DNA from 2 places in the Kineococcus sp. NBC_00420 genome. Region 2 is predicted to be linked to the other one. Evidence: predicted binding sites of a transcription regulator. Region 2 holds the regulator's gene; the other holds the start of a gene.
What was found. Region 2 encodes HspR, which represses chaperone genes until heat shock. Its sites were predicted from a motif close to ANTTGAGNCNGNCNGNCTCAANT; they were not measured.
Positions count from the first base shown of each region.

Region 1: OG218_RS16110 (Hsp20/alpha crystallin family protein) is a predicted target of HspR. The motif match lies at 13,604-13,626, and genes of this name have one in related genera.

Region 1 is NZ_CP107930.1:3,251,366-3,267,346, forward strand. Features, by position in the region: gene hisS (histidine--tRNA ligase) at 1-162, opposite strand, end outside; gene OG218_RS16055 (sugar-binding transcriptional regulator) at 215-1,186, opposite strand; gene OG218_RS16060 (ABC transporter substrate-binding protein) at 1,373-2,860, shown strand; gene OG218_RS16065 (carbohydrate ABC transporter permease) at 2,964-3,935, shown strand; gene OG218_RS16070 (carbohydrate ABC transporter permease) at 4,019-4,828, shown strand; gene OG218_RS16075 (mannitol dehydrogenase family protein) at 4,863-6,356, shown strand; gene OG218_RS16080 (aldo/keto reductase) at 6,450-7,418, opposite strand; gene OG218_RS16085 (Gfo/Idh/MocA family protein) at 7,560-8,675, shown strand; gene OG218_RS16090 (sugar phosphate isomerase/epimerase family protein) at 8,704-9,591, shown strand; gene OG218_RS16095 (ABC transporter permease subunit) at 9,811-10,830, shown strand; gene OG218_RS16100 (carbohydrate ABC transporter permease) at 10,905-11,771, shown strand; gene OG218_RS16105 (hypothetical protein) at 11,821-13,500, shown strand; gene OG218_RS16110 (Hsp20/alpha crystallin family protein) at 13,682-14,110, shown strand; gene OG218_RS16115 (glycoside hydrolase family 15 protein) at 14,138-15,889, opposite strand; gene OG218_RS16120 (NAD(P)H-quinone oxidoreductase) at 15,886-15,981, opposite strand, start outside.
Region 2 is NZ_CP107930.1:2,288,939-2,304,919, reverse strand. Features, by position in the region: gene OG218_RS11250 (NAD-dependent epimerase/dehydratase family protein) at 1-215, shown strand, start outside; gene OG218_RS11245 (CsbD family protein) at 219-392, opposite strand; gene OG218_RS11240 (DUF4235 domain-containing protein) at 499-801, opposite strand; gene OG218_RS11235 (hypothetical protein) at 817-957, opposite strand; TPP riboswitch at 1,051-1,155, shown strand; gene OG218_RS11230 (ECF transporter S component) at 1,207-1,827, shown strand; gene OG218_RS11225 (ABC transporter ATP-binding protein) at 1,820-3,289, shown strand; gene OG218_RS11220 (energy-coupling factor transporter transmembrane component T family protein) at 3,352-4,155, shown strand; gene OG218_RS11215 (DUF3616 domain-containing protein) at 4,171-5,199, opposite strand; gene dnaK (molecular chaperone DnaK) at 5,434-7,293, shown strand; gene grpE (nucleotide exchange factor GrpE) at 7,293-7,877, shown strand; gene OG218_RS11200 (DnaJ C-terminal domain-containing protein) at 7,909-8,946, shown strand; gene OG218_RS11195 (heat shock protein transcriptional repressor HspR) at 9,029-9,451, shown strand; gene OG218_RS11190 (beta-propeller fold lactonase family protein) at 9,489-10,499, shown strand; gene OG218_RS11185 (aminoglycoside phosphotransferase family protein) at 10,559-11,335, shown strand; gene OG218_RS11180 (iron-siderophore ABC transporter substrate-binding protein) at 11,377-12,396, opposite strand; gene OG218_RS11175 (6-phospho-beta-glucosidase) at 12,494-13,855, opposite strand; gene OG218_RS11170 (DeoR/GlpR family DNA-binding transcription regulator) at 13,852-14,691, opposite strand; gene OG218_RS11165 (carbohydrate kinase family protein) at 14,856-15,863, shown strand; gene OG218_RS11160 (phosphogluconate dehydrogenase C-terminal domain-containing protein) at 15,894-15,981, opposite strand, start outside.

The sequences.
Region 1 (15,981 bases), 960 kb from region 2:
CGACTCCAGCCGGGACAGTTCCTCCAGCGCCGGCGTCTCGACCTCGTCGAAGCCGAAGGAGCGGTAGACCTCGCGGATCACGTGCAGCGCGTGCTCCCGGCGGGCCTTGTCGACGGGGAGGATGTCACGCATGCCCCGCGCGGGGACGACCTTCGCTGCCATGCCCCCATCGTAGGAGAGGCGACCGGAGGCTCCGTCCGCGCGCGGGGCGGGGTCAGGGCTGGGCGAGGACGGCGCGCGCCAGGGAGGTGTGGGTGATCAGGGTCGAGACGATGCCGCTGCGCAGCGCGGTCGCGGTGGCCTCGCCGCGCTGGTCGCCGCAGGCCATCGCGATGACGTCCGGGGTCGCCCGCAGCTGCGGACCGGTCACCCCGATGACGCGGTCGGTGAGGGCGTCCACCTCCTTGCCGTCGCGGTCCAGCAGGACCCCGGTGATCTCGGCGACGACCCCGGCCTGGGAGAGCGCGTCGCGATCGGCGTCCCCGAGGGAGTCCAGCGCCGTGGACTCACCCGGGCGCCAGGCCCCCACGGACACGACGGCCTTCGTCAGCCGGTCGAGTTCGGCCAGCGCCTCGCTGATGCCGGACTGCGATCGCAGCCCGTCGGCGGTGGCGGCGTCGGGGACGGCGAGGGGTGCGTAGAAGGTCGTCGAGGAGGACCCCGTCGCCTCCGCCATCCGCCGGACGAGCTCGACGGCGCTCTCCTCCACGTCCGGGCGCGGCAGAGCACCGGAGAGCTGGACGAAGCGGCAGCCGATGTTCGCCCCGACGGAGGCGGCCAGCAGGGAGATCGTGCGGCCCCAGGCGAGCCCGACGACGTCCTCGGCCGTGACGCTCTCCTCCAGCAGGCCCGCGGTGAAGTTCGCGACGGCCCGGCGCTGACCCACCACGGTGTCCTCGTCGGGTCTCACGACGTAGACCGCCCGCACGCCGAAGCGCTCGCGCACCGCGTCGGCGAGCTCTCCGTCCAGGGAACTCGGGACGATCACCTCGATCTGCACGAGACCGGCCTCCTGGGCGTCCGCCAGCAGGCGGGCGACCTTGAACCGGCTCACCCCGAGCTGCTTGGCGATCTCGACCTTGGTCAGGCCCTCGACGTAGAAGCGCCGGGCGGCGGCCGCCGCGAGTGCGAGCGCACTCGTGGACATCCGTCGCGAGGCGGTACCGCGGGCCGGCGTCTTCGCCATGGCACCTCCTTCGCCGACCGTGGTGTCCGGCCGGGCTGACGTCGGGTGGAGAACGGGCAGTACGAGTTGACAGCTGTGTGCGACGCGGGTCACGATCAGCACAGCTGAGAGTAGCCCGCTCATTTGAGCGGTTGCAACGGCCGCGAGCCGGAGCACCTTGTCGACGAAGACACTGGAGGGGACACGATGGCTGGACGTCAGAGCCTGTCGAAGAAGGACGCCGCACCGGGCGCGTCCACGTCGGCGGCGAACTCGCCGCTGAGCCGCCGCGCAGCCACGACACTGAGCCGCCGCGCAGCCACCACACTGAGCCGCCGGGCAGCTCTGGGTGGCGCGGCCGGTGTCGGTACCGCCGCGGCGCTGAGCGCCTGCTCGGGCGCCGGTGGCGGGACCACGGGCGGCGGCGGTGGTGGCGGCGACAGCAAGACGATCAACGTCATCATGGTCAACAACCCGCAGATGGTGGACCTGCAGAAGCTCACCGCGGACAACTTCACCAAGGACACCGGCATCACCGTGAAGTACACGGTCCTGCCCGAGAACGACGTCCGCGACAAGATCAGCCAGGAGTTCTCCAGCCAGGCCGGTCAGTACGACGTCGCGTCGATCTCCAACTACGAGGTCCCGTTCTACTCCAAGAACGACTGGCTCGCCCCGATGGACGACTTCATCAAGGCGGACTCCGCGTTCGGTCAGGACGACATCCTCAAGCCGCTGGCCACCGCGCTCACCGGCGACGACGGCAAGGTCTACGGCGAGCCGTTCTACGGCGAGTCCTCGTTCCTCATGTACCGCAAGGACGTCTTCGAGGCCAACGGCATCACCATGCCGGACAAGCCGACCTGGGACGAGGTCGCGGGTTTCGCGGCCCAGCTCGACGGCAAGACGCCCGGCATGAAGGGCATCGCGCTGCGCGGCCAGCCCGGTTGGGGCCAGGTCTTCGCCCCGCTCACGACGGTGGTCAACACCTTCGGTGGCACCTGGTTCGACGAGGACTGGACCGCCCAGGTCAACGCCCCGGAGTTCGTGGCCGCGACGAAGTTCTACGTCGACCTCGTCACGGCCCACGGCGAGTCCGGCGCCCCGCAGGCCGGGTTCACCGAGTGCCTCAACGGCATGACCCAGTCGCAGGTCGCCATGTGGTACGACGCGACCTCCGCCGCCGGTTCGCTGGACGCCAGCGGTTCCCCGGTGGCCGGCAAGATGGGCTACGTCGCCGCGCCGGTCAACCAGACCGACTCCTCGGGCTGGCTGTACACCTGGGCGTGGGGCATCCAGAAGGCCTCCAAGAACCAGGAGAACGCCTGGAAGTTCGTCTCCTGGGCCTCCAGCAAGGAGTACGAGGAACTCGTGGGCAAGCAGGTCGGCTGGGCCAGCGTGCCCGCGGGCAAGCGCACCTCGACCTACGAGAACGCCGACTACCAGAAGTCGGCCGCCCCGTTCTACAAGGCCACCCAGGACGCCATCAACGCCGCGAACCCGGAGGACCCGGGTGTGCAGAAGCGTCCGGCCGCCGGCATCCAGTTCGTGGCCATCCCCGAGTTCGCCGACATGGCGACCCAGGTCTCCCAGCTCGTGTCCTCGGCCATCGCCGGTCAGATGAGCGTCGAGGACGCCCTCGACCAGGGCCAGGACCTCGCGACCAAGCTGGTCAGCGACAAGTACAAGAAGTGAGTCGTCGCCGCGACCCCCGGGTTCCCCGGGGGTCGCGGTCCCTCGTTCGGCCCCGGCCCCGTCAGTGGGTTCCCCTCCCCGGAAGCACAGAGGACGTCCTTCCATGAGCACATCGAGCACCACGGCTGACAACCTCTCCAAGGTGGGGCCGGACAGGCCCCAGCGCAACGCGGGTCAGGCGCGCAGAGCCGCCGACTGGGCCCGCCGGGCGCCCCTCCTCCCCGCGCTGCTGTTCACGATCGTCGTGACGCAGTTGCCGTTCCTGGCGACCATCGTCATCTCGTTCATGAACTGGAACTCCTACTACCCGCAGGACCGCGGGTTCGGTGGCATCTCCAACTACGTCTCGGTCTTCACAAACTCCCAGCTCCGCGGTGCGGTGTGGAACACCGTCCTGCTGACCGTCACGGTCGTCGCGGTCAGCCTCGTCCTGGGCATGCTCATCGCCCTGCTGCTGGACCGGAAGTTCATGGGCCGCGGGGCCGTCCGCACGATGATGATCGCGCCGTTCCTCGTCGTCCCGATCGCGGCCGCGCTGCTGTGGAAGCACGCCCTGTTCAACCCGAACTACGGCCTGCTCAACGGCACGCTCAACGCGATCTGGAAGCTCTTCGGCTCCGACGGTGCACCCCAGGTCGACTGGCTCTCGACCGCCCCGAAGATCGCCATCGAGGTCTCCCTCATCTGGCAGTGGACCCCGTTCATGATGCTGATCCTGCTCGCCGGTCTGCAGTCCAAGCCGGCCGACGCCGAGGAGGCCGCTCGCATGGACGGCGCCACCGGGTTCCAGATCTTCCGCTACCTGACCTTCCCGCACCTGCGCCAGTACCTCGAACTCGGCGGTCTGCTCGGGGCCATCTACATCGTGCAGAACTTCGACGCCGTCTTCACCATCACGGCCGGTGGCCTGGGCACCGCGAACCTGCCGTACACGATCTACCAGACCGTGTTCTCCGCCCACGACTACGGCCTCGCCTCGGCCATGGGTGTCGTCGTCGTCATCGGGACCATCATCGTCGCGAACTTCGCCCTGCGGGTCGTCGCGAGCATGTTCAAGCAGGAGGCCGGTCGATGAGCACCGTCGCGAGCAGTGGCACGCTGAAGCAGAACACCAACGCCCACGTCCCGACCTCCAAGCGGGAACAACGTTCCCGCGAGATGAACCGCAGCAAGCCGATCTGGGGCCTCATCGCCTGGATCGTCGGCATCCTCTTCGTCCTGCCGGTGCTGTGGATGGTCCTCACCTCGCTGCACTCCGAGACCGACGCGGCGACCAACCCGCCGTCGATCGCCGCCGGGCTGACCCTCGACGGGTACCGCTCCTTCTTCTCCGCGCAGCCCGCCGCACCGCTCATCAACTCGGCGATGGCGTCGGTCATCTCGACCCTGATCGTCCTGGCCCTGGCGATCCCCGCGGCGTTCGCGCTCTCGATCCGTCCGGTCCAGAAGTGGACCGACGTCATGTTCTTCTTCCTGTCGACGAAGTTCATGCCGCTCGTCGCCGGGCTGCTGCCGTTGTACCTGTTCGCGACCAAGACGGGCACACTGGACAACATCTGGCTGCTGATCGTCCTCTACACCTCGATGAACCTGCCGATCGCGGTCTGGATGATGCAGTCGTTCCTGGCCGAGGTCCCCGGCGAGATGCTCGAGGCGGCCTCGATCGACGGCGCCGGCCTGATCCGGATGCTGTGGTCGATCGTCCGCCCGGTCGCGATGCCGGGGGTGGCCGCCACCGCGCTGATCTGCTTCATCTTCAGCTGGAACGAACTGCTGCTGGCCCGCACGCTGACGAACACCATCGCCAGCACGGCACCGGTGTTCCTCACCGGTTTCGTCACCAGCCAGGGCCTGTTCCTGGCGCAGTTGTGCGCCGCGGCGACCGTGATCTCGCTGCCGGTCCTCGTGGCCGGGTTCGCCGCCCAGGACAAGCTGGTGCAGGGTCTGTCCATGGGTGCCGTGAAGTGACCCGCCCGTCCACCGCAACCCCTGGAGCGCTTCCGTGACCTCCACCACCACCGCACTGCCGCTGACCCCGGAGAACCTCGCCGCCATCGGCGAGCGCGTGCCCGTCCCCGGCTACGACCGGTCGCAGGTGACGCCCGGGATCGTCCACCTGGGGGTCGGTGGTTTCCACCGTGCGCACCAGGCGATGTACCTGGACCGCCTGATGAACGAGGGCAAGGCGCTGGACTGGGGCATCCGCGGCATCGGCGTGCTGCCGCACGACCGGCGGATGAAGGAGGTCATGGACGCCCAGGGGGGCCTGTACACCCTGGTGCTGAAGGACCCCGACGGTTCCCGCGAACCCCGCGTCATCGGTTCCATCCTCGACTTCATCCTCGCCCCCGAGGACACCGAGGGGGCGGTGGAGGCGATGGCCGACCCGCGGATCCGCATCGTCTCCCTCACGGTCACCGAGGGCGGCTACAACATCGACGCGGTCAGCGGCGAGTTCGTGCTCACCGAGGAGAAGGTCGCGGCGGACCTCGCCGACGGCGCCGTCCCGCAGACGTCGTTCGGTCTGGTCACCGAGGCGCTGCGCCGTCGCCGCGACCGCGGGATCCCGCCCTTCACAGTGATGTCCTGCGACAACATCCAGGGCAACGGTCACGTCGCCCACCAGGTGTTCGTGGCGTTCGCGAAGGCCAAGGACGCCGAGCTCGGTACCTGGATCGACGAGCACGTGAAGTTCCCGAACTGCATGGTCGACCGGATCACCCCCGGCACCACCGACGACGACCGCGCCGAGGTGCGCGAGGCGTTCGGCGTCGAGGACGCCTGGCCCGTGGTCTGCGAACCGTTCGTGCAGTGGGTCCTGGAGGACGACTTCGGCCTCGGCCGACCGCCCTACGAGGACGCGGGCGTCCAGGTCGTCGACGACGTCGAGCCCTACGAGCTGATGAAGCTCCGGCTGCTCAACGCCAGCCACCAGGCGCTGTGCTACTTCGGCTACCTCGCCGGCTACCGGCTGGTCCACGAGGTCGCCCAGGACCCGCTGTTCGCGACGTTCCTGCTCGGGTACATGGAACGCGAAGGGTCCCCGACCCTGGCCCCCGTCCCCGGGATCGACCTGGACGCCTACCGTCACGAACTCGTCAGCCGGTTCTCCAACGGCGAGGTCCGCGACACCGTGGCGCGGCTGTGCAACGAGAGCTCCGACCGCATCCCGAAGTGGTTGCTGCCGGTCGTCCGGCACCAGATCGCGCACGGCGGCGAGTTCTTCCGCGCCGCCGCCGTCGTGGCCAGCTGGGCCCGCTACGCCGAGGGGGTCGACGAGCAGGGCGAGCAGATCGAGGTGTCGGACCGCATCGCGGACCGCCTCGTGGCGACGGCCCAGCGCAACCGCACCGACCCGACGGCCTTCATCGCCGACCGGGCCCTCTTCGGCGACCTCGTCGACGACGAGGCGTTCGTCGCGGAGTACACCGCCACGCTGGCCTCGTTGCACGCCCACGGCGCCCGCGCGACCCTCGAGGCGATCGTCGCCCGCTGACCCCGTCCCGACTCCTGGGGAGCTCTCCACCCTTCCGGCGCTGCCGAAGGGTGGGAAGCTCCCCAGAAGTCGTTTCGGGGGGCGGGTGGGGCCTCAGAAGCCGGCGACCTCGTGGGGTTCGTAGGGGGCCTCGAGCTCGGCGACCTCGTCGGCGGTGAGCTCCAGCTCGATCGCCGCGAGGGCGTCCTCGAGGTGCTGGGGCTTGGTGGCGCCGACGATGGGGGCGACCACGACCGGGTTCTGCGCGACCCAGGCCAGCGCGACCTGGGCGCGGGAGACCCCGCGGCGCTCGGCGACCCGCGCCACCGCCGCGACCACGTCGGCGTCGGAGTCGCGGTAGAGGGTCTTGCCGAACTCGTCCTTCTCGGAGCGGTTCGTCGTGGCGTCCCAGTCGCGCGTGAGCTTGCCGCGGGCCAGCGGGCTCCAGGGGATGACCCCGACGCCCTCGTCGGCGCACAGCGGCAGCATCTCCCGCTCCTCCTCGCGGTAGAGGAGGTTGTAGTGGTCCTGCATCGTCGAGAACCGGGTCCAGCCGTTGAGGTCCTGCAGGTGCAGGGCCTTGGAGAACTGCCACGCCCACATCGAGCTGGCGCCGAGGTAGCGGACCTTCCCGGCCGCGACCACGTCGTGCAGGGCCTGCAGCGTCTCCTCGAGCGGGACGGTGGGGTCGAAGCGGTGGATCTGGTAGAGGTCGACGTAGTCCGTCCCGAGGCGGCGCAGCGAGTTGTCGATCTCGGTGAGGATCGCGTTCCGGGAGAGCCCCGCACCGTTGGGTCCCGGGCGCATGCGGCCGTGGACCTTGGTGGCGATGACGAGGTCCTCGCGGCGCGCGGCCTTGAGCAGGACGTCGCCCAGGATCTCCTCGCTGGAACCGTCGGAGTAGACGTTGGCCGTGTCGAAGAAGTTGACGCCGGCGTCGAGCGCGCGGTGCAGGAAGGGGGCGCTCTCCTCCGCGGGCAGCGTCCACCCGTGGTTGCCCCGGGCCGGGTCGCCGTAGCTCATGCACCCGAGGACGAGCCGGGAGACCTCGAGGCCGGTGTGACCGAGTTTCACGTAGTCCATGACGCGATCGTGCCCGATCACCCGTTCGGCTGCCTGCGCGGGCGGAGGAACGGGCGATCGAACGATCCGTGGTGATCGATCGATCTTGACCCTCGTCGGGGCGCTCCGGCACGGTGACGCCACTCGACGAGGAGTCCAAGCATGCCCCTTCCCCAGCACAGCAGAACCCGTTTCGCCGTCATCGGCGCGGGCGTCATCGCCCGTCAGCACGGCGCCGTCCTCGGCCAGCTGGCCGAGGAGGCCGAACTCGTCGCGGTGGTGGACCCGGTCGCGGAACGTGCCCAGGCCTTCGCCGCGGAGCACGGGGGTCAGGTCCACGCCACGCTGGCGCAGGCCCTGGCGGGCGTGCCCTTCGACGTCGCGGTCGTCTGCACCCCGACCGGTACCCACGGCGAGCTGACCGTGCAGGCGCTGGAGGCCGGCAAGCACGTCGTGGTCGAGAAGCCGGCGGAGATCTCGCCCGAGCGGATCGAGCAGATGGTCCGGGCCCGCGACCGCGCCGGCACCCTGGTCTCGGTCATCTCCCAGCACCGCTTCGACCCGGCGGCGGAGATCGTCGTGGCCGCGGTGGCCCGCGGGGAGTTCGGCCGGCTGACCTCCGCGACCGCCTCGATCGACTGGTGGCGCGGGCAGAGCTACTACGACTCCGGCGACTGGCGCGGCACGTGGGCGCTGGACGGCGGCGGGGCCCTCATGAACCAGGGCGTGCACACCGTCGACCTCCTGATCGCCACGATGGGCCGGCCGGTGGAGGTGTTCGGCTGGACGGCCGTCCGGGCCCACGAGCGCATCGAGGTCGAGGACGTCGCGACGGGTGTCGTGCGCTTCGAATCGGGGGCCATCGCGACCCTGCACGGTTCCACCGCCGTGTACCCGGGCCTGAGCACCCGGTTGCAGGTCCACGGCGACCGCGGCTCGGCCGTGATCGAGGACGACCGTCTCGTCTACTTCCACGCGACGCCGCCCGGTGGAGCACCGCAGGAGACGCTCATGGGCGCCCGCGGCACGGGCACCAACCAGGTCGAGCGCTTCGGTGGACCGGAGGCGACCGCGCCGGTGACCAGCCTCCCCGGCCGGATGTCCGACGCGCACCTGGCCCAGTACCGCAACGTCCTGGCCGCCCTGCGGGGTGAGGCGGAACTGCGGGTCGGCCTGGAGGAGAACCGCCTCGCGGTCGCCGTGATCACCGGCCTCTACGAGTCCGCCCGGACGTCGCGTCCGGTGACGCTGGCCCCCTCCCTGCAGAGAACCCCCTGACCGTCAGATCGAACGAGGAGAGACGACGATGACGTCTGGACGACCCGGCCGCAGGGTCGCGGCGAACCCCATCCCGTACTGGTCGCAGGCCGGGAAGACCCGGGAGGTCTTCGAGCAGGCCTTCCGCGACTTCCAGCAGATCGGTTTCACCGCGGTGAAGGCCGACCTCCCGGCCGGGATGAGCACGGGGGAGTACGCGGACTGGATCGCGGGTTTCGGGCTCAGTCCCTCGATCGGGCTCTTCAGCAGCGCGCTGGACGAGACCGTCGAGATGGCCGACGTGCTCGAGCAGGCCCGGCGCTTCGGCGCCGAACAGGCGGAACTCGGTCTCGACCGCACGATGCTCTCGTCGATGTCCCTGCCCGAACGCCTCGAGCGCCCGGCCGTCGGGGCCGGGTTCGACCAGGGCCGCCTCGACCGGGCGATCGAGAACGCCGGCCGGGTCTGCGCGGTGCTGATCACCGAGGGGGTCCGGCCGCTGCACCACTCCCACGTCGGGGGTGTGTTCGAGACCGAACACGAGATCACCTCCCTGCTGGACGACCTCGGACCCGACCTCATCGGTTTCGGGCCGGACACCGGGCACCTGCGGTGGGCGGGGATCGACCCCGTCGCCCTCGTCCGGCGCTACGCCGACCGCACCGGCGGGATCCACCTCAAGGACCTCTACCCCGACCACCTCGACGGGGCCGGCGGCGGTGGGACGTACCGCGAGAAGGCGAGCAGCGGGCGGTTGTGGGCGGAACCCGGACGGGGCGTGCTCGACCTCGGGGCGGTGCTCGACGCCCTCCCCGACGACTACGACGGGGACTACATGATCGAGGTCGACCACCCGAGCGTGGGTTCCCTCCACGAGTCCCACCGGATCTCGTGGGAGTGGGCGCGGGACCACCTCGCCGCGGTGACCGTTCCGTGACCTGAGGATCCCCGGATGCGTTGCGGCAGAGCATGACGCGCCTCGGGAAACCTTCCGTTGCGACCCCAGCCGTGCTAGCGTCGGAACGGCGATCGGGGTAAGCGTTTACCGCGGTGGCGCGGGTTCCCGGCGTGGGGGACCCGGCCCCGCAGGAACCCGGTGCTCGAACTCGGACTGTCCGGCCAACCCCCGTGCAGGTGACGTGGCAGGAGCTCAAAGGTGAGACAGAACTCTTCCGGTGAGAAGTCGTCGGTCGCGGCTGCGGCCGGGAACCTCTCCGTCGGCAGCGCCCCGGCGAAACCCCCGCGGCGCGGATCCCGTGCGCCGCGCGCTCCCCGGCGCCGCTGGTCGCGCGACAGGCTGCTCCTCGTCGCACTGGGTCTCCCCGGTGCGATCGCCCTGGTGGCGTTCCAGTACCTTCCCCTCCTGGGCAACGTCATCGCCTGGAAGGACTACCAGCCCTACCTGAGCATCTCCGAGTCGGACTGGGTCGGTTGGCAGAACTTCTCGTTCCTGTGGGACGGGAACCCTGCGTTCCGCAACGCCCTGTGGAACACGATCGTCCTCACGATCATCCAGACGGTGCTGGTCTTCCCGGTCCCCCTGGTGATCGCCCTGGTGCTGAACAGCCTCTCCGGGGAGCGCCTGAAGCGGATCCTGCAGTCGATCCTCTACCTGCCGCACTTCCTGTCCTGGGTGATCGTCGTCGCGCTGTTCCAGCAGATGCTGGGCAACGCGGGCATGCTGAACACCTTCCTCGTGCAGAACGACTTCCCGATCATCAACATCATCGGGGTTCCGGAGTTGTTCAAGGCGCTGGTCACCAGCCAGGTGATCTGGAAGGACGCCGGCTGGGGAACCATCATCTTCCTCGCCGCGATCTCCCGCGTCGACCAGGAGCAGTACGAGGCGGCCGCGGTGGACGGTGCGAACGCACGACAACGCCTCTGGTACATCACGTTGCCGGCCCTCAAGGGGCTGATCATCCTGCTGCTCATCCTCCGCCTGGGCAGCAGCCTCTCGGTGGGGTTCGAGCAGATCATCCTGCAGCAGGGACCGGTCGGTCTGCAGGCCAGTGAGGTCCTGGACACCTGGGTCTACAACAACGGCATCCTCGGCGGTGAGTGGGGAACCTCGGCGGCCGCAGGCCTGATCAAGGGCCTGGTCGGAGTCCTCCTCGTCGTCGGCGCGAACAAGTTGGCTCACCTCTTCGGTGAGAGAGGGGTGTACGAGAAGTGACCACCGTCGAGAACGCGACCATCGGTGACGACACCGTCCCGTCGTTCCGCAAGGACGGCAAGCGGCCTCCGTGGATGGAGAAGCCGAGCGTCGCCACCCAGGCCCTGAAGTTCGTCTTCCTGGCCATCTCGGTGGCGCTGGTCGTCATCCCCTTCTGGACGGTGATCGCCACGTCCCTGGCCGACCAGAAGACCATCAACGACTCCGGTGGCGGGATGGTCCTGTGGCCCGGGAGCGGGATCAGCTTCGACGCCTACACCACCGTGCTCCAAGGGGGCGTGGTCACCCGCGCGGTCCTCATCTCCATCGGGGTCACCGTGGTCGGGACGTTCCTGTCGCTGGCCGCGACCGCGGGTCTCGCCTACTGGCTGTCCCGGCCGGGTGCCCTGGGCGCCAAACCGGTGCTCATGCTGGTGCTGGGCGCGATCCTCTTCGCCCCGGGGCTCATCCCGAGCTACCTGGTGGTCAAGGAGTTCCACCTGCTGGACTCCCTGTGGTCGCTGGTCCTTCCGGTGCTCGTCAACGCCTTCAACGTCATCGTCATGCGCGCGTTCTTCCAGGAACTGCCCAAGGAGCTCTTCGAGTCGGCCGCCATCGACGGGGTCGGAGCCGCGACGGTCCTGCTGCGCATCGTGCTGCCGCTGTCCAAGGCGGTGCTGGCCGTCATCGGGCTCTTCTACGCGGTCGCCTACTGGAACGCGTTCTTCAACGCCCTGCTCTACATCCAGTCCAGCGAGAAGTGGCCGATGGCCCTGGTGCTGCGGACCTACGTGGTCAACCAGACGACGATCGGCGGCGACGCCGCAGGCGAGGCCCTGCCCCCGCAGCTGCCGCTGCAGATGGCCATCCTGGTGATGGCCATCGTGCCGATCCTGCTGGTCTACCCCTTCATCCAGAGGCACTTCGCCAAGGGCGTCCTGATCGGCGCAGTCAAGGGCTGAACCGCCCGCCGCACGACTCACGATCAACCCACCGGGTCGAGGAGGATCCATGTCAGAGAGCGCTTTCAGTCGACGCAGTCTGCTCGCAGGGGCAGGAGGTGGTGCGGGTCTGCTCGCGACGGGCGGCCTGTCCGCCTGCTCCAGCGGGAACGACAGCGGTGGTTCGGGGGGAGACAGCGGGAAGAACACCGCCGTCCTGCCGACCTACGTGCCCTACACCGGGGTGACCCCGGACCTCCCGGGCACCGAGCAGGGCGTGGACCCCGCCTTCCGGAACTTCCCCGCCGAGAACCCCACCTCGGTCGAGGAGGTCCCCGGTCACGGGGAGACGGTGACCGGGATGGCCAACATCTACTTCGCCGTCCCGCCGGGCGTCGGGGACAACACCTACTGGCAGGGCCTGAACGACCGGCTCGGCGTCGACCTCCAGCTGCAGATGGTCAGCAACGCCGACTACCTGCAGAAGTTCCCCACCGTCATCGCCGGCAACGAGCTCCCGGACATGCTCCAGATCCCCGGCCCCGTCACCGGCAGCACCTTCCCGGTGCCCAACCTGCCGCAGCTGCTCGAGAAGCGCTTCACCGACCTGAGTGAGCACCTCTCCGGTGACGCGGTCAAGGAGTACCCCAACCTCGCCAACATCCCCACCCGCACCTGGAAGGCGACGGTCTACAACAACGGGATCTACGGCATCCCCATCGCCCGCGGGGCCATCGGCAACTACCACTTCATCCGTCAGGACCTGTTCGAGGCCGCCGGGGTCTCGCCCGAGCCGAAGAGCTACGACGAACTCGTCGAGACGACCAAGGCGCTGACCGACCCCAAGCAGCGGCGGTGGGCCTTCAGCCTCTTCAACCAGCCCCGCCAGCTGCTCGGGCGGATGAACGGCGAGCCGAACGTCTGGGCGGAGGAGGGGGGCAAGCTCACCCACGTCTACGAGACCGACCAGTACGCCCAGACCGTCACCGACCTGATCGCCATGTGGAAGTCGGGCGTGATGCACCCGGACTCCTTCGACACGGCCCAGCCGTTCAAGCAGTTGTTCAACGCCGGGACTTGCGCCATCAACGCCGCCGACGGCTACCCGGGGTGGATCCAGTACCAGCTCGACAACGCCTCGAACCCGAACTTCAAGCTCGGGTTGATGCCCGTCCACCTGCGTGACGGGAGTGGACTGGCGCACTGGGCCTACGGCAACGGGTACTTCTCGATGACCATGCTCAAGCAGCAGGACGACCCGGAGAAGATCAAGACGGTCCTGCGGGTGCTGAACTGGCTGGCCGCACCGTTCGGCACGGAGGAGTACAAGTACCGCCTCTTCGGCCAGGAGGGCGTCGACCACACGCTGGACCCGGGGGGAAACCCGGTGCTCACCCCGACCGGGACCAAGGACACGGTCCTGCCCATCCGCTACCTGGCCGACAGCCCGTACAACATCTACGTCCCCGGTCGTCCCCAGGACGCCGACACCCAGCACGAGTACCAGTCGCTGGAGATCCCCACCGGCATCGCCAACCCGGTGATCGGGCTGTACTCCAACGCCGCCTCGACCGACAACGCCACGGCCGACAAGACCTTCACCGACGGCGTCAACGACGTCGTCCAGGAGCGTCGTCCGTTCGCCGACCTCAAGACCCTGGTCTCGACGTGGAAGAACTCGGTGGGGGACAAGATGCGCACCGAGTACCAGGACGCGCTGCAGAAGGCGGGGGCGATCGCCACGAGCTGATCCGGCACCCCCGATCCGTGATCCCGCTGGGTTTCCCGCGAGATCACGGGTCGGGGGTTCGGGGTGGGGTGGTCGGGGCCCTTCCACCGTCGGCGAACGGGGGAAGTGAGTCGAGGGGACTCAGGTTGTGTCCCTCGAAGGCGCTCACCCCGAGCGTCGGGAACGTCCGAGGAGGACACTCATGAACACGCTGTCCGTGTGGCGCCGCAGCCCCTTCGAGACCCAGGCCCAGTTCGACGCGCTGGTCCGCAACAGCTTCGGGACCCCCACCGGGTTCGTCCCGGCCGTCGAGGTCGGCCGCGACGGGGACGACGCCGTCGTGAAGCTGGAACTCCCCGGCATCGCCGAGGAGAACCTCCTGGAGGACGTCACCGTCGAGGTCGAGAAGGGCGAGCTCGTCGTCCGCGGTGAACGCAAGGACCCCCGCGAGGAATCCGCGCGCCGCCGCACCGAGATCCGCTACGGCACCTTCCGCCGCAGCTTCACGCTGCCGGCCTCCGTCACCGCGGAGTCGATCAGCGCGAGCTACGACGCGGGTGTCCTGACCGTCCGCGTCGCCGGGGCGCACACCACCGCGCAGCCGACCCGGATCGAGATCACCACCGTCTGAGCCGACGCGCGCTGACGACCACCACCGTCAGCGCGCCAGTCGGAGGGAACTCGAGAGCAGTGCGGCGTGCACGAACGCCTGGGGGAAGTTCCCGCGCAGCTGGCGTTCGCGCACGTCCCACTCCTCGCTCAGCAACGCCGCCGGACCGCACGCGGCCCGGTTGCGCTCGAAGAAGCGGAACGCGTCGACCTCCTGGCCGTCGGCGTGCAGGGCCTCGGCGACGACGAAGCCGCAGAGCAGGAACGCCCCCTCGGTGGTGCCCAGCGGCATCGAGTCGGGGGAGTAGCGGTAGACGTGGTGGTCCTCGACGAGGTCGCGCCGCACCGCCGCGAGCGTCGCCCGCGACCGCGGGTCCTCCACCGCCAGGGCGCCGTGCAGGACGGGACGCAGCAACGCCGCGTCGACCCCGGGCTGGGTCGGGCTGCGCTGCCACCGGCCCTCGTCGGGGTGCAGGCAGTCCCGCGAGGTCCGCGCGAGGATCGTGTCCGCGAGCGCCGCGTAGCGCGCCGCCTCGCCGGGCGAGGACACCGCCGCGATGCACTTCAACCCGGCGACGCACTCCAGCCGGGAGTGCGTCCACCAGTCGTCCTCGATCTCCCAGATCCCGGCGTCGGGTTCCTCCCAGCGCTTCTCGATCGCGGAGACCGCGACGCCCACGGCGCGCCGGCCGTCGGTGTCCAGGACGTCGAAGCGCGCGGCGGAGGCCAGCAGTTGCAGCACCTCGCCGAACGCGTCGAGCTGGAACTGCCCGCGGACGTGGTTGCCCGCGATGTCCCACCCACCGGGGTAGCCGGGGACACCGGTGTGCCGTTCGTCGGGGACGGGAGCCCCCAGCACGGTGTAGGCGGGCACCAGGTCCGGCCCGTCGGCCAGGACCCGTCGGACCACGAAGTCCACGAGCGTCCGGTACAGCTCGCTCGGTTCCCCGCACTCGGCGAGGGCGAGCCCCGCGTAGCACTGGTCGCGGATCCAGGCGTAGCGGTAGTCGTAGCTGCGGCCCTTGTCGGCGTGCTCGGGCAGCGACATCGTCGCGGCGGCGACCATCCCGCCCGAGTCCGAGGTCAGCCCACGGATCAGCGCGAAGGAGTGCCGGGCCTCCTCGGGTGCGACCGAGTGCGGGATGTCGGGCACCGCCGACCTCCAGGTGTGCTCGGTGGAGGTCCAGGAGTGCACCGGGTCCGGGGGTTCCTCGCGCAGGCGGGTCCCGACCTCCAGCACGAGGTGGTGGGAGGTGCCGGCCGGGACGCGCAGGTGCGCCCGCAGCATCCCGTCCTCGACGTCGGCGGAACCCAGCCCGCTCAGCCGCACGTGCAGGTCGCCGGACCGGGCGCTCCAGCGGCCGGAGTCGTCGCGGCGCAGGTTGCGCAGCGCCTTGGACCCGAACTCGGCCCGCAGGTCGAAGAGGACGTCGACCTCGCCGTCACCCTCGACGGCGACCACCTCGCGCAGCAGGACCGCGCAGTGGGGGTCGCTGGGCATCGACATGGCGTCGCGGCAGTCGATCGTGCCGTCGCCGCGCGAGGTCCAGTGGTGGCGGAACACCAGCGTCGCCGGTTCGTAGTGACCGCCCCAGACGAAGGGGTGCGACGGGGTGACGGAGAACGCGCCCCGGCCACCGAGCAGGGCGGCGAAGACGGCGTCGTCGTGCCAGTTCGGGGCGCACATCCACACGACGTCACCCCGTGGGCCGACGACCGCGCCGCGGGCGCCGTCGGCGACGACGGCGTAGTCGCGCAGGACGTGCGGCGGGAACTGCTTCGTGAACTCGTCGGGCGTCACCGGGGCGCCTGCGCCCCCGTCGTGAGCAGGAGCTTCCCGACGTGGGAGGAACCCTCCATGACCTCGTGGGCGCGCGCGGCCTCGGCCAGCGG
Region 2 (15,981 bases):
CGGGAGGTGCCGCGGGACTGCTGGGGGACAAGGCGCACTCGGTGGTCTTCGACAACACCAAGCTCAAGCGGCTCGTCCCGGGTTTCGCGGCGACGACGTCGTTCGCGGAGGGAGCCCGCGAGATCATCGCCCACCACGACGCGAACCCGGCCCTGCGGGTCGTCGACGACACCGTCGAGACCCGGCAGGACCGGCTGGTGGAACTGTTCGGCTGAGGATCAGTCCTTGAAGGCGTCCTTGACGTGCTCGCCGCGCTGCTTCAGGTCGGCGGCGGCCTGGTCCTTCTGACCCTCGTGGCGCAGGGCGTCGTCGTCCTTCGCCCCGCCGACCGCTTCCTTCGCCTTGCCGGCGACGTCCTGGGCGGCGTTCTTGATCTTGTCCGCAGCGCTCACGGTTCCTCCTCCAGAACACCGGGGAGGTGGCGGACGGACGTCCGCGCGAGCCCGTTCCCGGTGCGGTCACATCGCAGCACGCAGCGGACGTGACCGCACCCGGAGATCAGGAGTTGGCCTTCACCGCTCCGTCGTCGCCCGGGCCGAGACCCGGAGGCAGCTCACCGAAGCTCTTGCGGTACCAGGCGGCGGCCTGGCGTTCGACGATCAGCCGGGTCAGGCCGATGATCGCGCCGGAGGCGAGCGCCCAGACGACGGCTTCCTTCCACGCGACGTCCGGGTCCTCCGGGTTGTCCGGCGGCGGGGACTTGGTCACCGAGACCCACACCTTCTTGGTGACGCGGCTCGCGACAGCCGTCGCGATGATGCCGGCACCGGGGCCGACCAGCTTCCAGACGATCGAACTCATGGCCCGAACCCTGCCCTACAGCAGGTCCAGGAGCCACCCCAGGACCGGCGTGAGGGCGGCGGCGCTCGCCCCGAGGACCGCGATCACGACGATCAGGGTCATCAGCCGGACCGCCCGGGAGGGGCCGCCGTCGGGTCCACGCATCATCCGGAGCACCCGGCCATGGTCGCAGTTCCCCACCGGTGGTCCGGCGGGCGATCCCCGCCCCGATCACGAGTCGGGAGGGAGGACGGGGGTAGTAGGGTCGCGGGACAACGACAGGGGAGCGCCGGGTGGCGCTGAGAGTGCGGGTTCCCGCAGACCCTCGAACCTGATCCGGGTCACACCGGCGTAGGGAGTCGGGACGTCCTCGACCCGCGGCCACGGTGGCGGCGGGTCCCCCTCCTGGACCACAGGAGGACCACCATGAGCACCACCCTCACCCGCTCGCGCGGGACCGCGCACTGGCGCACCGTCGACCTCGTCACCGCCGCCGTCCTCGGCGTCGCGTTCGGCGTCGTCTTCTGGGGCTGGGACGTGCTGTACCTCGCCGTCGAACCGCTGTTCGCGGCGCTGCCGCCGCTCAAGGGCCTCGTCGCCGGGGTCTGGCTGCTGCCGGCCGTCGTCGCCGCCCTCGTGATCCGCCGCCCGGGCGCCGCGCTGCTCGCCGAGATGGTCGCCGCGACCGTCGAGGCGCTGCTCGGCAACTACTGGGGCATCACGACCCTGGTCTCGGGCACGATCCAGGGCGTCGGGGTCGAGATCGCCGTCGCGCTGTTCGCCTGGCGCCGCTTCGGACCGCCCGTCGCCGTCCTCGGCGGGATCCTCGCCGGGGTCCTGGAAGGGCTCTTCGAGCAGTTCTACCGCTACGACGGGACCTGGGACCTCGGCTGGCGCCTCTTCTACGTGGGCACCTTCGCCGTCTCCGGCGCCGTCGTCGCCGGCCTGGGCGGCTGGCTGCTGGTGCGGGGACTGGCCCGTTCCGGCGCGCTCGGTGCCTTCGCCGCCGGCCGCGAGCACCACGGCCGCGCCCGCGACCGTGGCTGACCTGACCCTGCGCGGCCTGACGGTCACCCCCGCGGGGTCCCGTCGACCCGTGGTGGCCGACGTGGACCTCGACCTCCGGCACGGGGAACGGGTCCTGCTCGTGGGGCCCAGCGGGGCGGGCAAGTCGACCGTCCTGCGGGCGCTCGCGGGACTCCTCGAGGACGACGTCGACGCGAACGGCGAGGTCCTGCTCGACGGTCGGGCTCCGCGCGCCGGGGAGGTCGGGCTCCTGGTCCAGGACCCCCTCGACGCCGTCGTCGCCGAGCTCGCCGGCCGGGACACCGCGTTCGGGCCCGAGAACGCCGGCCTGGACCGGTCGCTGATCTGGCAGCGGGTGGCCCGCGCCCACGCGGCCGCCCGCTACACCGCCGGTCGCGACCGCGAGGTCGTCACGCTGTCCGGGGGGGAACGCCAGCGGCTCGCCCTCGCCGGGACGCTGGCCGCCGACCCCGGCGTGCTGCTGCTGGACGAACCCACCTCGATGCTCGACGCCCCCACCGCCCGGGCCGTGCGCGCCGCGGTGCTCGAGGCCGCCCGCGACCGCGGGCTCGTCGTCGTCGACCACGACCTCGCCGGGTGGGCCCCGCACGTCGACCGCGTCGTCGTCCTCGGCCGCGACGGCCGGGTCCGTGCCGACGGCCCCCCGGACCGGGTCCTCGCCGACCCGGCCCTGCTGGCCGACGGGCTCTGGCTGCCCGGGGCTCCCGCCCCGCAGCCGCTCGACCTCCCGGCGGGGCTGCTCCGCCCGGACCTGCACGTCGTGGGAGACGTGCTGCGCGGCAACGGGCTGGGACTGGTCCGCCGCCGCCGTGGACTGCGCCCGACCCCACCCGTCACCGTGCTGCACGACGTGGACGTCACCCTCCGCGCCGGCGTCACGACCCCCCTGACCGGCGACAGCGGGTCGGGGAAGTCCAGCCTGCTGGCCGTCCTCGGCGGGCTCGAGCGCCCCACCGGCGACCTCGTCGCCGCGACCGGGTTCGCCCCCCCGGGACGTCCCGCACCGCACACCTGGCGCTCGCGCGACCTGGCCGCCCGGACCGGGTGGGTCCCGCAGTCCCCGGAGCACTCCTTCCTCGCCACCGACGTCCGGGGCGAGGTCCGGGCGACCCCCCGGGTCCTCGGTCGGGACACCGCCCGGGCCGACGCCCTGCTCGACGTCCTCGGCCTGCGGGAGCGCGCCGACGTCAACCCCTTCCGGCTCTCCGGCGGCGAACAACGACGACTGGCGCTCGCGGCCGCCCTGGCCGCCGGCCCGGCGCTGCTGCTCGCCGACGAACCGAGCGTCGGGCAGGACCGGGGTACCTGGGCCGTCGTCGCGGGACTGCTCGCGGGTGCGGCCCGGGACGGGGCCGCCGTCGCCGTCAGCACGCACGACGCCGGTCTGGTCCACGCCGTCGCCACGGGCGCCGGGGTCCACCTCGTCGCCGGTCGCAGCTCGCGCGGGGCGGCGGCGGCGTGAAGGACGGTGAAGTCCTCCACAGCGATGTCCACAGGACTGTGCACACACCTGTGGACAAGGTTGTGGGACTGCACCCCACACCTGTGGACGACGGGGTTCCACCGACGGCCGCGCAACGGCGCAGCGCCGGTCCCGGGCCTCTCGTCCGGCACTGCGGACCCCTGCCGCTGCTGGCCGTCGGGGTGCTCTGCGCCGTCGGCGCCTTCGCCGTCCAGGAGTGGTGGCAGGCGGCCGGAGCCCTTGCCGTGCAACTGCTCTGCCTCCCGCTCGTCGTCGGTGACCGGCGCGCGTTCCTGGTGCGGTCGTTGCCGCTGCTGGTCGCCGCGGTCTCCGTCGGGTGGTCCACGGTCGTCGCCGGCAGCAGTGCCGAACCCCTGTGGACGGCGTTGACGGCGTCCCTGCGCCTGCTCGTGCTCGTCCTCCCCGGTGCGCTCCTGCTCGGCTGGATCGACCCGGCCGAGGCCGGCGACCACCTCGCCCAGCGGCTCCGGCTGCCCGGACGCGTCGTCGTGGCCGTCGTGACCGCCCTCGGTCAGCTCGACACCCTCGCCGCGTCCTGGGCGCAGATCGCCGCCGCCCGCCGGGTCCGCGGGTTCGGCCCCGGACGGGGCCCGCTGTCGCGCTCGCGGTGGTCGGCCTCGACGGCGTTCGGGTTGCTCGTCGACGCGGTGCGGCGGGCGGGACGGACGTCCGTCGCGATGGACGCCCGGGGGTTCGCCGGCGACACGGCGCTGCGCCGCAGCTGGGCGCTGCCCGCTCCCTGGCGACGCGCGGACACCGTCCTGGTGATCGTCGGGGTGGTCGTCGCCGCCCTGCCGCTGGTGCTCCGGCTGGTGGGGGGAGCGTTCGTCACGTCGGTGGGCTGAGTGTCGGGCTGAGCCTCAGGTGAGGTCCCACAGGTCGGCGAGCATCCCGCCGTCGGGAGTGTGTCGCTGCGGCGCGGGGGAGTCGAGGACGACCAGCAGTTGAGCCACGGTCCCGGTGACGTCGGCGGGGAGGAGGGTGATCCCCTCGGGGTGGTCCTCGCCCTGGCCGTGCGGGAGGTCCAGGACCACCGGGAGCTCCGCGGCCCGGACGACGTCGGCGGCCTCGGTCACGCACCCGCCGATCCAGCGGTGCACGCGCACCGGTCCCGAGAGACCCATCGAGGGGCCGCTGAGCACGAGCAGGTCGTCCCCGTCGGGGCAGAGGTCGCGGATGCCGAGGCCTCGCAGGTCGAGCAGGTGCAGCCGGTAGGTCGTGCCGTCCGCGAACTCCTCCAGGACGAGGCGGCCCGGGTTCCTGCGGTGGGTGCGGGGGCGCAGTTCCAGCAGGACCGCCCAGCCGCGCAGCACCGGCCCGCGCAGACCGACCCAGAGCCGGTCGCCGTCGGGGGAGTGGTGGACGGCGATGCCCTCGATGTCGAGGCCGTTGTCCTTCGAGGGGATCGCGAGGAACGGTGCGATGAGGTCGTCGTCGGCGAGGTGGGTGCTCAGGTCGTCGTCGTGGGCCCCGAGGACGGCCGCGGTGCGGGTCTCGCCGTCGACGTCGACCTCGCGGGCGGGGAGGCCGGTCGCCGGGTCGATCGGCAGTCGGACGAGGACGAACCGGTTGGGTTCGCGCACGACCCGGCCGAGGCGCCGGCGGGCCTTGTCGTCGTGGTCGCGGATCCGCTTGCGCTTCAGGCTGTGCGAACCGACGGCCCACAGCCAGGGGCCGCTGCGGGCCAGGCCCTCGACGTCGGCCTCCTCGTCGTGCGGTCCGGGCAGGTCGACGAGTTCGGCCAGGGGAACGCTGACCTGACGGTCGTAGCCCTGGACCCGGCCGTCCTCGACGACGGCCGTCAGCCGTTCGACCGTGGCGGTCTCGTCGCCCGCCACCCAGAGGTGGGGGCCGTCGGCGCGGACGGCGGAGAGGTTCACGTGGGTCATCCCGGCCTTCGACGCCTCGTCGAAGTGCAGGGGCAGCCGGCGCAGGGGTTCCACGTCCTGAGAGCGAACGGTTCTCCCCCCGAGTTCCCCCGTCGGGAACAAGACCCCCTCCTCGTGAGTTGAGCCCATCAGACTCAAGTTGCCGACGTTCCGGCTTGACAGATCCGGGGCGTTGGGCAGACTTGAGTGGAGAACGCTCAACACTCACCCAGCGCAGGAAGAGGGCTTCAAGCCATGGCACGTGCGGTCGGCATCGACCTCGGGACCACCAACTCCGTCGTCTCCGTCCTGGAGGGCGGCGAACCGACGGTCATCGCGAACGCCGAGGGTGGGCGCACCACGCCCTCCGTCGTCGCCTTCGCCAAGAACGGTGAGGTGCTGGTCGGCGAGATCGCCAAGCGCCAGGCCGTCACCAACATCGACCGCACCGTCCGCTCGGTCAAGCGTGAGGTCGGCACCAACTGGACGACCACGATCGACGACAAGAAGTACACCCCGCAGGAGATCAGCGCCCGCGTGCTGCAGAAGCTCAAGCGCGACGCGGAGAGCTACCTCGGCGAGGCCGTCACCGACGCCGTCATCACCGTCCCCGCGTACTTCAACGACGCGCAGCGCCAGGCCACCAAGGAGGCCGGTGAGATCGCGGGCCTCAACGTCCTGCGCATCATCAACGAGCCCACTGCCGCCGCTCTCGCCTACGGGCTCGAGAAGGGCAAGGAGGACGAGCTCATCCTCGTCTTCGACCTCGGTGGCGGCACCTTCGACGTCTCCCTCCTCGAGGTCGGCAAGGACGAGGACGGGTTCTCCACCATCCAGGTCCGCGCCACCTCCGGTGACAACCACCTCGGTGGCGACGACTGGGACCAGCGCGTCGTCGACCACCTGCTCAAGAAGGTCTCCAGCGCCTACGGCATCGACCTGTCCAAGGACAAGATCGCGATGCAGCGTCTGCGCGAGTCCGCCGAGCAGGCCAAGAAGGAACTCTCGACGGCCACCAGTACCGGCATCTCCCTGCAGTACCTCTCGATGAGCGAGAACGGCCCCGTCCACCTGGACGAGACGCTGACCCGCGCCCAGTTCGAGCAGATGACCCAGGACCTGCTGGACCGCACCAAGAAGCCGTTCCACGACGTCATCAAGGACGCCGACGTCAAGCTCGCCGACATCCACCACGTCGTGCTCGTCGGTGGTTCCACCCGCATGCCGGCCGTGACCAATGCCGTCAAGGAACTGCTCGGCGGCAAGGAGCCCAACAAGGGCGTCAACCCGGACGAGGTCGTCGCCATCGGCGCCGCGCTGCAGGCCGGTGTCCTCAAGGGCGAGCGCAAGGACGTCCTGCTCATCGACGTCACCCCGCTCTCCCTGGGCATCGAGACCAAGGGCGGGATCATGACCAAGCTCATCGAGCGCAACACCGCGATCCCGACCAAGCGCTCCGAGGTGTTCACCACCGCCGACGACAACCAGCCCTCGGTCCTCATCCAGGTGTTCCAGGGTGAGCGCGAACTGGCCCGCGACAACAAGCCGCTCGGCACGTTCGAGCTGACCGGCATCGCCCCCGCCCCGCGTGGTGTGCCGCAGGTCGAGGTCACCTTCGACATCGACGCCAACGGCATCGTGCACGTGAACGCGAAGGACCGCGGCACGGGCAAGGAGCAGTCGATGACCATCTCCGGCGGCAGCGCGCTGTCGAAGGAGGACATCGACCGCATGGTCAAGGACGCCGAGGCGCACGCGAACGAGGACAAGCAGCGCCGCGAGGAGGCCGAGGCCCGCAACCAGGCCGAGGGTCTCGTCTACCAGACCGAGAAGTTCGTGGCGGACAACTCCGACAAGCTCCCCGAGGACGGCAAGGCGAAGGTCGAAGCCGCTGTCGCGGAACTGAAGACCGCCCTCGCCGGCACCGACGCGGCCGAGATCAAGGCCAAGTCCGACGTCGTCGCGCAGGCCTCGCAGGAACTCGGCTCCGCGATGTACGCGGCGGCCCAGTCCGAGGGTTCCGCCGACGCGGGCGCCTCCGCCCAGGGGTCGTCGTCCTCCAACGACGAGGACGTGGTGGACGCCGAGGTCGTCGACGACGAGAAGGACAAGTGATGGCGGAGGACCACCAGCAGGACGAATCCGTCGTGGTCCGCGACAACCGCAGGCTCGACCCGGAGACGGGTGAGGTCCGGGGCGCTCCCGCGGCCGAACCCGCTCCGGCCGCGCCCACCGTGGGCGGCCCGAACGACGGCGCGGCCGAGGCCGACCTCGACGCGGCGCAGAGCCTCGCGGCCCAGCGCCTCGACGAGCTCCAGCGGCTGAACGCGGAGTACGCGAACTACCGCAAGCGCGTCGAACGCGACCGCGACGTCGCCAAGAACACGGCGCTCGCGGGCGTGGCCGAGTCGCTGCTGCCGGTCCTCGACGACGTCCACCTCGCGCGGCAGCACGGCGACCTCACCGGTCCGTTCGTCGCCATCGCCGACAAGCTCGAGGCGACGCTCACGCGGTTCGGCCTCGAGCGCTACGGGGAGGCCGGGGAACCGTTCGACCCGGCCGTCCACGAGGCGCTCATGCACAGCCACTCCGACGAGTACGAGGTCGCGACGTGCGTCCAGATCCTCCAGCCGGGGTACCGGTTCGCGGAACGGGTGCTGCGTCCGGCCCGCGTCGCGGTGGCCGACCCGCAGGGATGAACTCGACCAGGTCTGAGGAGGGGGGACGTTCGTGAGCATGCAGGACTGGGCGGAGAAGGACTTCTACGCCGTTCTCGGCGTCGCCCACGACGCGGACACGGCGGAGATCAAGAAGGCCTACCGCAAGAAGGCCCGGACGCTGCACCCGGACGCCAACCCGGGTGACGCGGCCGCCGAGGCGAGGTTCAAGGAGGTCGGGGAGGCGTACGCGATCCTCTCCGACCCCGAGCAGCGCCGGCAGTACGACGGTGTCCGCGCGATGGTCGGCGGCGGGGCCAGGTTCTCCTCCGGGGGTTCCGGGCCCGGCGCGGCCGGTGGCGGCGCGGGGTTCGAGGACCTCCTCGGCGGCCTGTTCAACCAGGGCGGCGGGCGTGCCCCCGGCGGGGTGCGCTTCGGCACCCCCGGTGGGGGTTCCGCGGGTGGTTTCGAGGACCTGCTCGGGGGGTTGTTCGGTCAGGGCGGTGGCGCGGGGTTCCCGGGCGGTCAGGCTCCGCCGCAGCGCGGTCAGGACCTCGAGGCCTCGGCCCGGGTGTCCTTCCGTGACGCCCTCGACGGCAAGACCGTGTCGCTGCGGGTCCCCGACCCGCGCGGCGGCCCGGCCCGCAACGTCAACGTCCGGCTGCCCCAGGGTGTCCGGGACGGGCAGAAGGTCCGCCTGCGCGGCAAGGGGATGCCCGGCCCCGGCGGCACGGCGGGCGACCTGCTGGTCGCCGTGAACGTCGAACCGCACCCGGTGTTCAAGCGGGACGGTGACGACCTGCGGATGACTCTGCCGGTCTCCTTCGACGAGGCCGTGCTGGGCGCGACCGTCGAGGTCCCGACCCTGGACGGCGTGGCCGTCAAGGTGAAGGTTCCGGCGGGAACCCCGTCGGGACGGTCGTTGCGGCTCAAGGGCCGCGGTGTCAAGCGGTCACGCACGGACGACGACCGGGGCGACCTGTTCGTCACCCTCGACGTCGTCGTGCCGCAACGTGTCGACGGGGCGGTGCGCGAGGCCGTCGAGGCGTTCGCCGCGGCCACCGCCGGCGAGGACCCGCGGGCCGGTCTCGCCGACCGCGCCCGCAGCTGACCCACCCCGTTCCACCCGTGATCCCGCTGGGAAACCCAGCGGGACCACGGGTGGAGAGGGCCGAGACGAGAGGAGAGGGAGTGTGTACGACGACGACACCGCGTTGTTCGTGATCTCGGTCGCGGCCGAACTCGCGGGCATGCACCCGCAGACGCTGCGTCAGTACGACCGCCTCGGCCTCGTCTCGCCCAGCCGGGCGCGGGGCCGCGGGCGGCGCTACTCCGCCCGCGACGTCGCGCAGCTGCGCGAGGTGCAACGGCTGTCCCAGGAGGACGGCGTGAACCTCGCGGGCATCAAACGCATCATGGACCTGGAGAACCACGTGCTGGCCCTCGGTCAGCGGGTCGAGGAACTCGAGGCCGAGGTGGCGCTCGTGCGGTCCCAGGCGCGGCGGATCTTCGCGGCCGGGATGGCCGGGGACATCGTCGCGACCCCGATGGGTCGTCGCCCTGAGTCACAGCGTTCCAACGCCCTGGTGGTGTGGCGGCCTGAACCCCGCCGTTGACCCGGCCCCCGCCCCCGGTGTGGGGCATGATCTGGCCGTGACGTCATCGCCGACCGGTTCCACGGTCCTCGCCATCGGGTCCTACACCTCCGCCACCGGGGGCCGCGGTCAGGGCATCACGCTGGTGCCGCGCGACCCGTCCTCCGGCCGGCTCGGCCGTCCCGGTCACGTCGCCGACTGCGCTTCACCCTCCTTCCTCGCGACCGGAGCTCCCGGTCTCGTGCACGCGGCCCACGAGGTCGACGAGGGTTTCGTCTCCACCCGCCGCTACGACGGCGGCCGCTGGGAACTGCTCGGTGAACAGTCCAGCGGGGGTTCGTCGCCCTGCCACCTCACCGTGACGCCCGACGTCGTGCTCGCCGCGAACTACGGCGGGGGCGTCGGGGTCCTCGGTCTGACCGGGGGAGTCGTCACCGGACTGCGACAGACATTGCACGGCAACGGTTCCGGTCCGGACCGCGAACGCCAGGAGGCGTCGCACCCGCACTCCACGCGGCTGCTGGCGCCGGACGCGTTCGCCGTCCTCGACCTCGGGACCGACGAGGTCCGGGTCCACACCCTCGGCGCGGACGGCGCCTCGCCCGACCCGGTGCAGGTCGTCGACCTGGCGCCGGGGACCGGGCCGCGGCACGCCGTCGTCGACGCCGGCCGGGTCCACGTCGCGGGTGAACTCGACGCGAGCGTCACCTCGTTCACGCTGCGGGAGGGCCGGTTGTCCGACCCCGTCCGCACCTCCGCGCTGGTCGGCTCCGGCGACGAACCCGTGTACCCCTCGGAGATCGCGCTCGCGCCGTGGGGTCTCGTCGTCGCCAACCGCAGCGCCGACGTCATCACCTTGTTCGAGGTCGTCGACGGCGTCCCCCGTGCCGTGCGCGACGTGACGATCGGGGTCGCGAACCCCCGCCACGTCCTGGTGATCGGCCACCACCTCTACGTCGCCGCCCAGGACTCCGACGCCGTCGTGCACCTCACGCTGGACGACGACCTGACCGTCGTCGACCGTTCGGTCGTGGAGGTCGGCTCGCCGACGTACGTGCTGCCCCTCTGAGCCCACTGGACCGCGCCCGTCCGCCGCGGCAGGCTGGTGCGCAACGAAAGGGGGTTCCGGTGGCGTCGGACGAGGAAGTGCTCACCGGTGGTGGGGTCAACGAGGTGGTCCGCACGGGGGACGCCGTACGTCGTCCCACCGGCCCCCACACCCCGAGGGTCCACGAGTTGTTGCGCCGTCTCGAGGACTTCGCCCCCGTTCCCCGGGTCCGCGGGCTCGTCGACGGTTTCGAGTTCCTCGACTTCCTGCCCGGGACCGTCCCGAACTACCCGGTCGGTGACGAGGCGGCCTCCCGGACGGCCCTCCTGAGCGCTGCGGAACTCCTGCGCGACTACCACCGGGCGACGGCGGTCTTCGCCGCGGAACTCCCGCGCGACGGGTGGCTGTTCCCCGCGCAGGACCCCGTCGAGGTCGTCTGCCACGGCGACTTCGCCCCGCACAACTGCGTGCTGCAGGGGGAACGCGTCACGGGGCTGATCGACTTCGACACCGCACGACCGGGTCCACGCCGCACCGACCTCGGTGTCGCCGTCTACCGCTGGGTGCCGCTCTCGGACCCCGGCCACGACGGCGTCCGACCCGGCACCGCGGAACAGGCCACCCGGCTGGCGGAGTTCTGCGACGCCTACGGGGCGACGGCGGCGGACCGGGCCGGCGTCGTCGACGCCGTGCTCGAACACCTCGACCTGCTCGTGCGGTACATGCACGAGCAGGCCGCCGCGGGCAGCGCCGCGTTCGCGTCCCACGTCGCCGACGGCCACGACCGGCTCTACGTCCGGGACGACGCCCACGTGCGGGCGAACCGGTCAGCGTTCGAGGACGCGATCCTGCGCTGACGTGAGCGGCAGCGCGTCGGAGATCCGGGTGGGGGTGGACGTCAGGCGATGGCCTGCGCGAACAGCGGCACCGCGTGGTCGAGGGCGTAGCCGAGGCCCAGGGTGGTCCCGCTGGAGAACGCGTTGGCCTGGGTGGTGTCGTCGAACACCACGATGCGCCCGTCCCGGGTGGCCTGCAGGTTCTGGATCCCCGGGTTCGCGGTGATCTCCGCCGTCGTGGCGCCGATGGGGAACACGACCACGAGGTCGGCCTCGAGCTGGTCGAGCTGCTCGTCGGAGAGCGACACGTAGAAGCTGGCGTCGGTGGAGAGCGCCTGCACCGTCGGGCTCTGGGTGAAACCGAGTTCGGTCATGAAGTCGACGCGACTGTCGCCGGTGACGTAGGCGCCGAAGGCACCGGAGAAGAACGCGGCGACGGAGACGGTCTTGCCCGCGAACCCGGGGTTCGCCGCCGCGACGTCCTTGAACTTCGCCTCGAGGTCGGCGATCAGCTTCGCGCCCGCGTCGCTCGTGCCGAGGGCGGCGGAGACGAGTTCCACCTGGTCCTGCCAGGAAGTGCCGTACGTGACCTTCTGGCCGGGCGGCGGACCGACCGTGGGGGCGATCTGCTTCAGCTCGTCCTGCTGGGCCTGGGCGTTGCTCTGCCGGGTGTTGAGGATGACGTCGGGGGTCAGCGCGGCGACGGCCTCGTAGCTGAGTTCGGTGGTGCCCAGCACCTCGGGGGTCTGCTTCACCAGGTCGCTCGCCCAGGGGCCGACGCCGTCGCCCCCGAAGGCCAGCCAGTCGGAGGTGCCGACGACCTGACCCCCCAGGGCCAGCACGGTCTCCATGTCTCCCCAGCCGAGCGCGACGACGTTCTTCGGGTTCGCGGGGACCTCCACGGCGCCGAAGAGGGTGTCGATCGAGGTGGTCGAGGACGCCGTCCCGGAGCTGCTCGCGGAGGCGCCCGCGTCGTCGGACGAGCCGCAGGCGGCGAGGGCGGTGAGACCCGCGACGGACGTGCCGGCGAGCAGGGTGCGGCGGGACAGCGACGGCACGGAGGCTCCGATCGGGGGGACCACCCCAGCGGATGCGACTGAGGACAGCCTGACCATACCCGACCGGCATCCCGTCGGCAGAGCGCGCGGGCCCCCCGGCGGGTGGCCCGCGCGCTCGTCGTCAGTGCGCCCCGAGCACCGCGGCCACCTCGGGGATGCGGTCGACGTAGCCGTCGAGGAGCTTGCGCCCGACCGTCACCGAGTCCACGAGCGGGTGCAGGGCGAACGCCTGCAGCGCCTCGTTCCGGTCGCCGGTCAGGGCGGCCGCGATGGTGTGCCGTTCGACGGCCTTCACCTGCTGCATGAGGCCCAACTGGTGCAGGGAGGGGGCGGACGTGGTCAGCGGGTGGACCCCGTTGGCGTCGACCGTGGTCGGGACCTCGACGACCGCGTCGTCGGGCATCCCGGCGATGGTTCCCCGGTTGCGGACGTTGAGGATCATCGTCGCGCGCTCGTTGCGGGTGATGGCGGCCATCACGCCCAGCGCGACGCCCGCGTAGCCCTGGTGCGAGGGGTCGGTCTCGACCTGGTCGGTGTGCACGGGTTTCCCCTGCTCGCCGCCCTTGGCCTCGGCCATGTAGCTCGCGCTGCGCGCGGTCACCGTCTCGCGCCAGAACGCCGCGGCGTCGGCGCCCTTGGACCGGACCTCGCGGTAGAAGCTGTCCTGGGTCTCGAGCAGGAACTCCCCGCGGGTCGTGCCCGAGTCGACGATCGCCCGCACCGCGTCACGGGTGAAGTAGTAGTAGTAGAGGTACTCGTTCGGGATGAGGCCCATGGTGCGCAGCCACTCCGGCCCGAAGACGATGCCCTCCTCGAGGACCGAGAGCTTCTCGTCGTCGGCGAGCAGGGTCGGGAGCACGTCCACCCCGTCGTACAGGACCCGGCGCATCCACCCGAGGTGGTTCAGGCCGACGTAGTCCATCTGGACGCGGCGGTGGTCCAGGCCGAGGACACCCGCCACGCGACGTCCCAGACCCGACGGGGTGTCGCAGATCCCGAGGACCCGGTCACCCAGGACGCCCTGCATGGCCTCCGTGATGATCCCGGCCGGGTTGGTGAAGTTCAGGAAGTAGGCGTTCGGAGCCAGTTCGCGGACCTTGTGCGCGATGTCGACCATGAACGGGACGGTCCGCAGGGCGTAGGCCAACCCGCCCGGACCGGTCGTCTCCTGACCGATGACGTTCAGGTCCAACGCGACCCGCTCGTCGCAGCAACGGGCGGCGAGACCGCCCACACGCACTGCGGCGAAGATGAAGTCGCTCACCGCCAGCGCCTGGTCCAGGGAGGTCGTCGGCACCAGCCGGGGCGCGTCGGGGAACTCCCGGGCGAACTGGGACAGGACGAGGACCATGCCGTCGAGGCGGTCCTGGTCGGTGTCGTACAGGGCCACCTCCTCCACCCGCGGGGTTCCCTGGTCGCGCAGGAGGGCCTGGTAGACGTAGGGGGTTCGGAACCCGCCGCCGCCGAGGATGCAGAGCTTCACGTGATGATCACCTTTCCGCCGGCATCGCGGCAGAGTTGGAGGGGGGCGGGGTCGGCGCCCTCGGTCGTGATGAGGACGTCGACCTCGCTGACGGAGCACAGCCGCAGGGAGCCGGTGCCCGGGAACTTGGTCTCGGTGGCCAGGAGGACGACCTTTTCGGCGGCCTCGATCATGGCGCGTTTGACGGGTTCCTCGACCGCCATGTCGTCCACCACGCGACCGTTGTTGCGCACTCCGGTGCAACTCAGGAGGACGGTGTCCGCGTTGAGGTGACTCAGCACCTGGCGGGTCACCGAGCCGACGAGGCTCTGGTGGTTGCGCCGCACGACGCCGCCGAGCAGCACGAGCCGGACGGCGTCGTCGTCGCGCAGGACGTCGAAGACGGCGAGGTTGGAGGTGATGACGGTGAGGTCGCGCCCCCGGAGGAGTTCGGCCACCAGCGGGGTCGTCGTCCCGACGTCGAGGATGACGACGTCGCCGTCGTCGATGGAGGCCGCGGCCGCGGCGGCGACGCGTTCCTCCAGTGGGCGGTCGGTCGTGGCGACGAGGTCGAGGGGGCGTTCGCGGTTCTCGCTGCCCCCCTCGAAGGACGCGGCGCCGGTCGCCGGCTGGGGTCGCAGGACCTCCGCCCGCAGAGCCTCGCCCGCGGTCCGGTCCTCGAGGGCGATGGCGCCACCGTAGGTGCGGACCAGTTCGCCGTCCTCGTCGAGCACCTGCAGGTCGCGGCGGATCGTCGACTCGCTCACCTCCATCCGCTCGGCGAGGTCACGCACGCTCGTCGCGCCCTCGTGGTCCACCGCGTAGAGGATGCGTCGGCGCCGCTCAGCGGAGATCACCGCATCACGGTAGGACGTTCGCGCGAACTTGACCAGACTCGTGCAGAGAACGCCGAGATCGTCAGGTCACGGCCGGAAGGTCGGCAACGTCTCGTCCCTGACTCTGCGCGTCCTGCTCGTACGATCGGCGGATCGCCCTCGCCCCCGCACGCTGAGGAGCACCCGTGCCCACCGCCGTCCCCGCGTCGCCCGGACCGTCCGTCGAGGCCGACGTCGTGTTCGGCGGCACCGTCTTCTGCGACCTGGTCCTCTCGGGAACAGCGCTCCCCGGACCGGGCGAGGAGGTCTTCGCCGACGGGTTCGCGCTGGTGGCCGGTGGTACCGCGAACCGCGCGGTCGCGACCGCGCGGCTCGGGATGCGCACCGGGATCCTCGCCGTGCTGGGGACCGACGTCCTGGGTCAGCGCGTCCACGACCTCCTGGCGCGCGAACCCGGACTCGACCTGCGGTGGCTGCAGCGCACGTCCGGCCTCCAGACCCCGGTCACCGTCGCCGTGACCGACGAGCACGACCGGGGTTTCATCACCTACCTCGAGGACGGCGCCAGGGTGCCGCAGGAGTGGCCCGGGCCGCTGCCCGCGGTGAAGGCCGCCCACGCCGGGATCGCCTCCGGCGTCCCCGGCTGGATCGCGGAACTCCGCCGGGCCGGGACGACGGTCTTCGGCGGCGTCGGCTGGGACGGTTCAGGCTGCTGGTCCGAGGAGGTCCTGCACCGCTCGGCCGAGGTGGACGTCTTCGTCCTCAACGAGGTCGAGGCGCTCAGCTACACCCGCACCGACTCCGTCGAAGCGGCCGCGAAGGTGCTCACCCGCCACGTCCGCTCGGTCGTCATCACCCGGGGCGCGGACGGTGTCACCGCCGTGGACGCCGGCTCCGCGGGTGTCGAGTCCTGGGTCCACGTGCCCGCCGTGCCCGTCCGGGCCGTCGACCCCACGGGGGCCGGTGACGTGTTCACCGCCGGGCTGATGACCGGTTCCGTCCTCGGCTGGGACCTGCGGACCCGCGTCGCGTTCGCCGGCCTCGTCGCGACCCTCTCGGTCCGCTCGCTCGGGGGTTCCGCCAGTGCTCCGCGCCCTGCGGACGTCGCGGAGTTCCTCACGTCGCGACGACCGGCAGGTGACTGGACCACGGTTCTCGACTGGGCCGCCCGGGCGGCAGTCGCACCGTCCTGAGCGCTACCCGTCCCGGAGGACCGACCGAGGTCAGCGCTCGATCTTGTCCAGCTTCAGCATCTTCGTGATGACGCTGTCGAGTTCCTCGTCGCGGAAGATCTTCTTCCAGTCGTCCTTG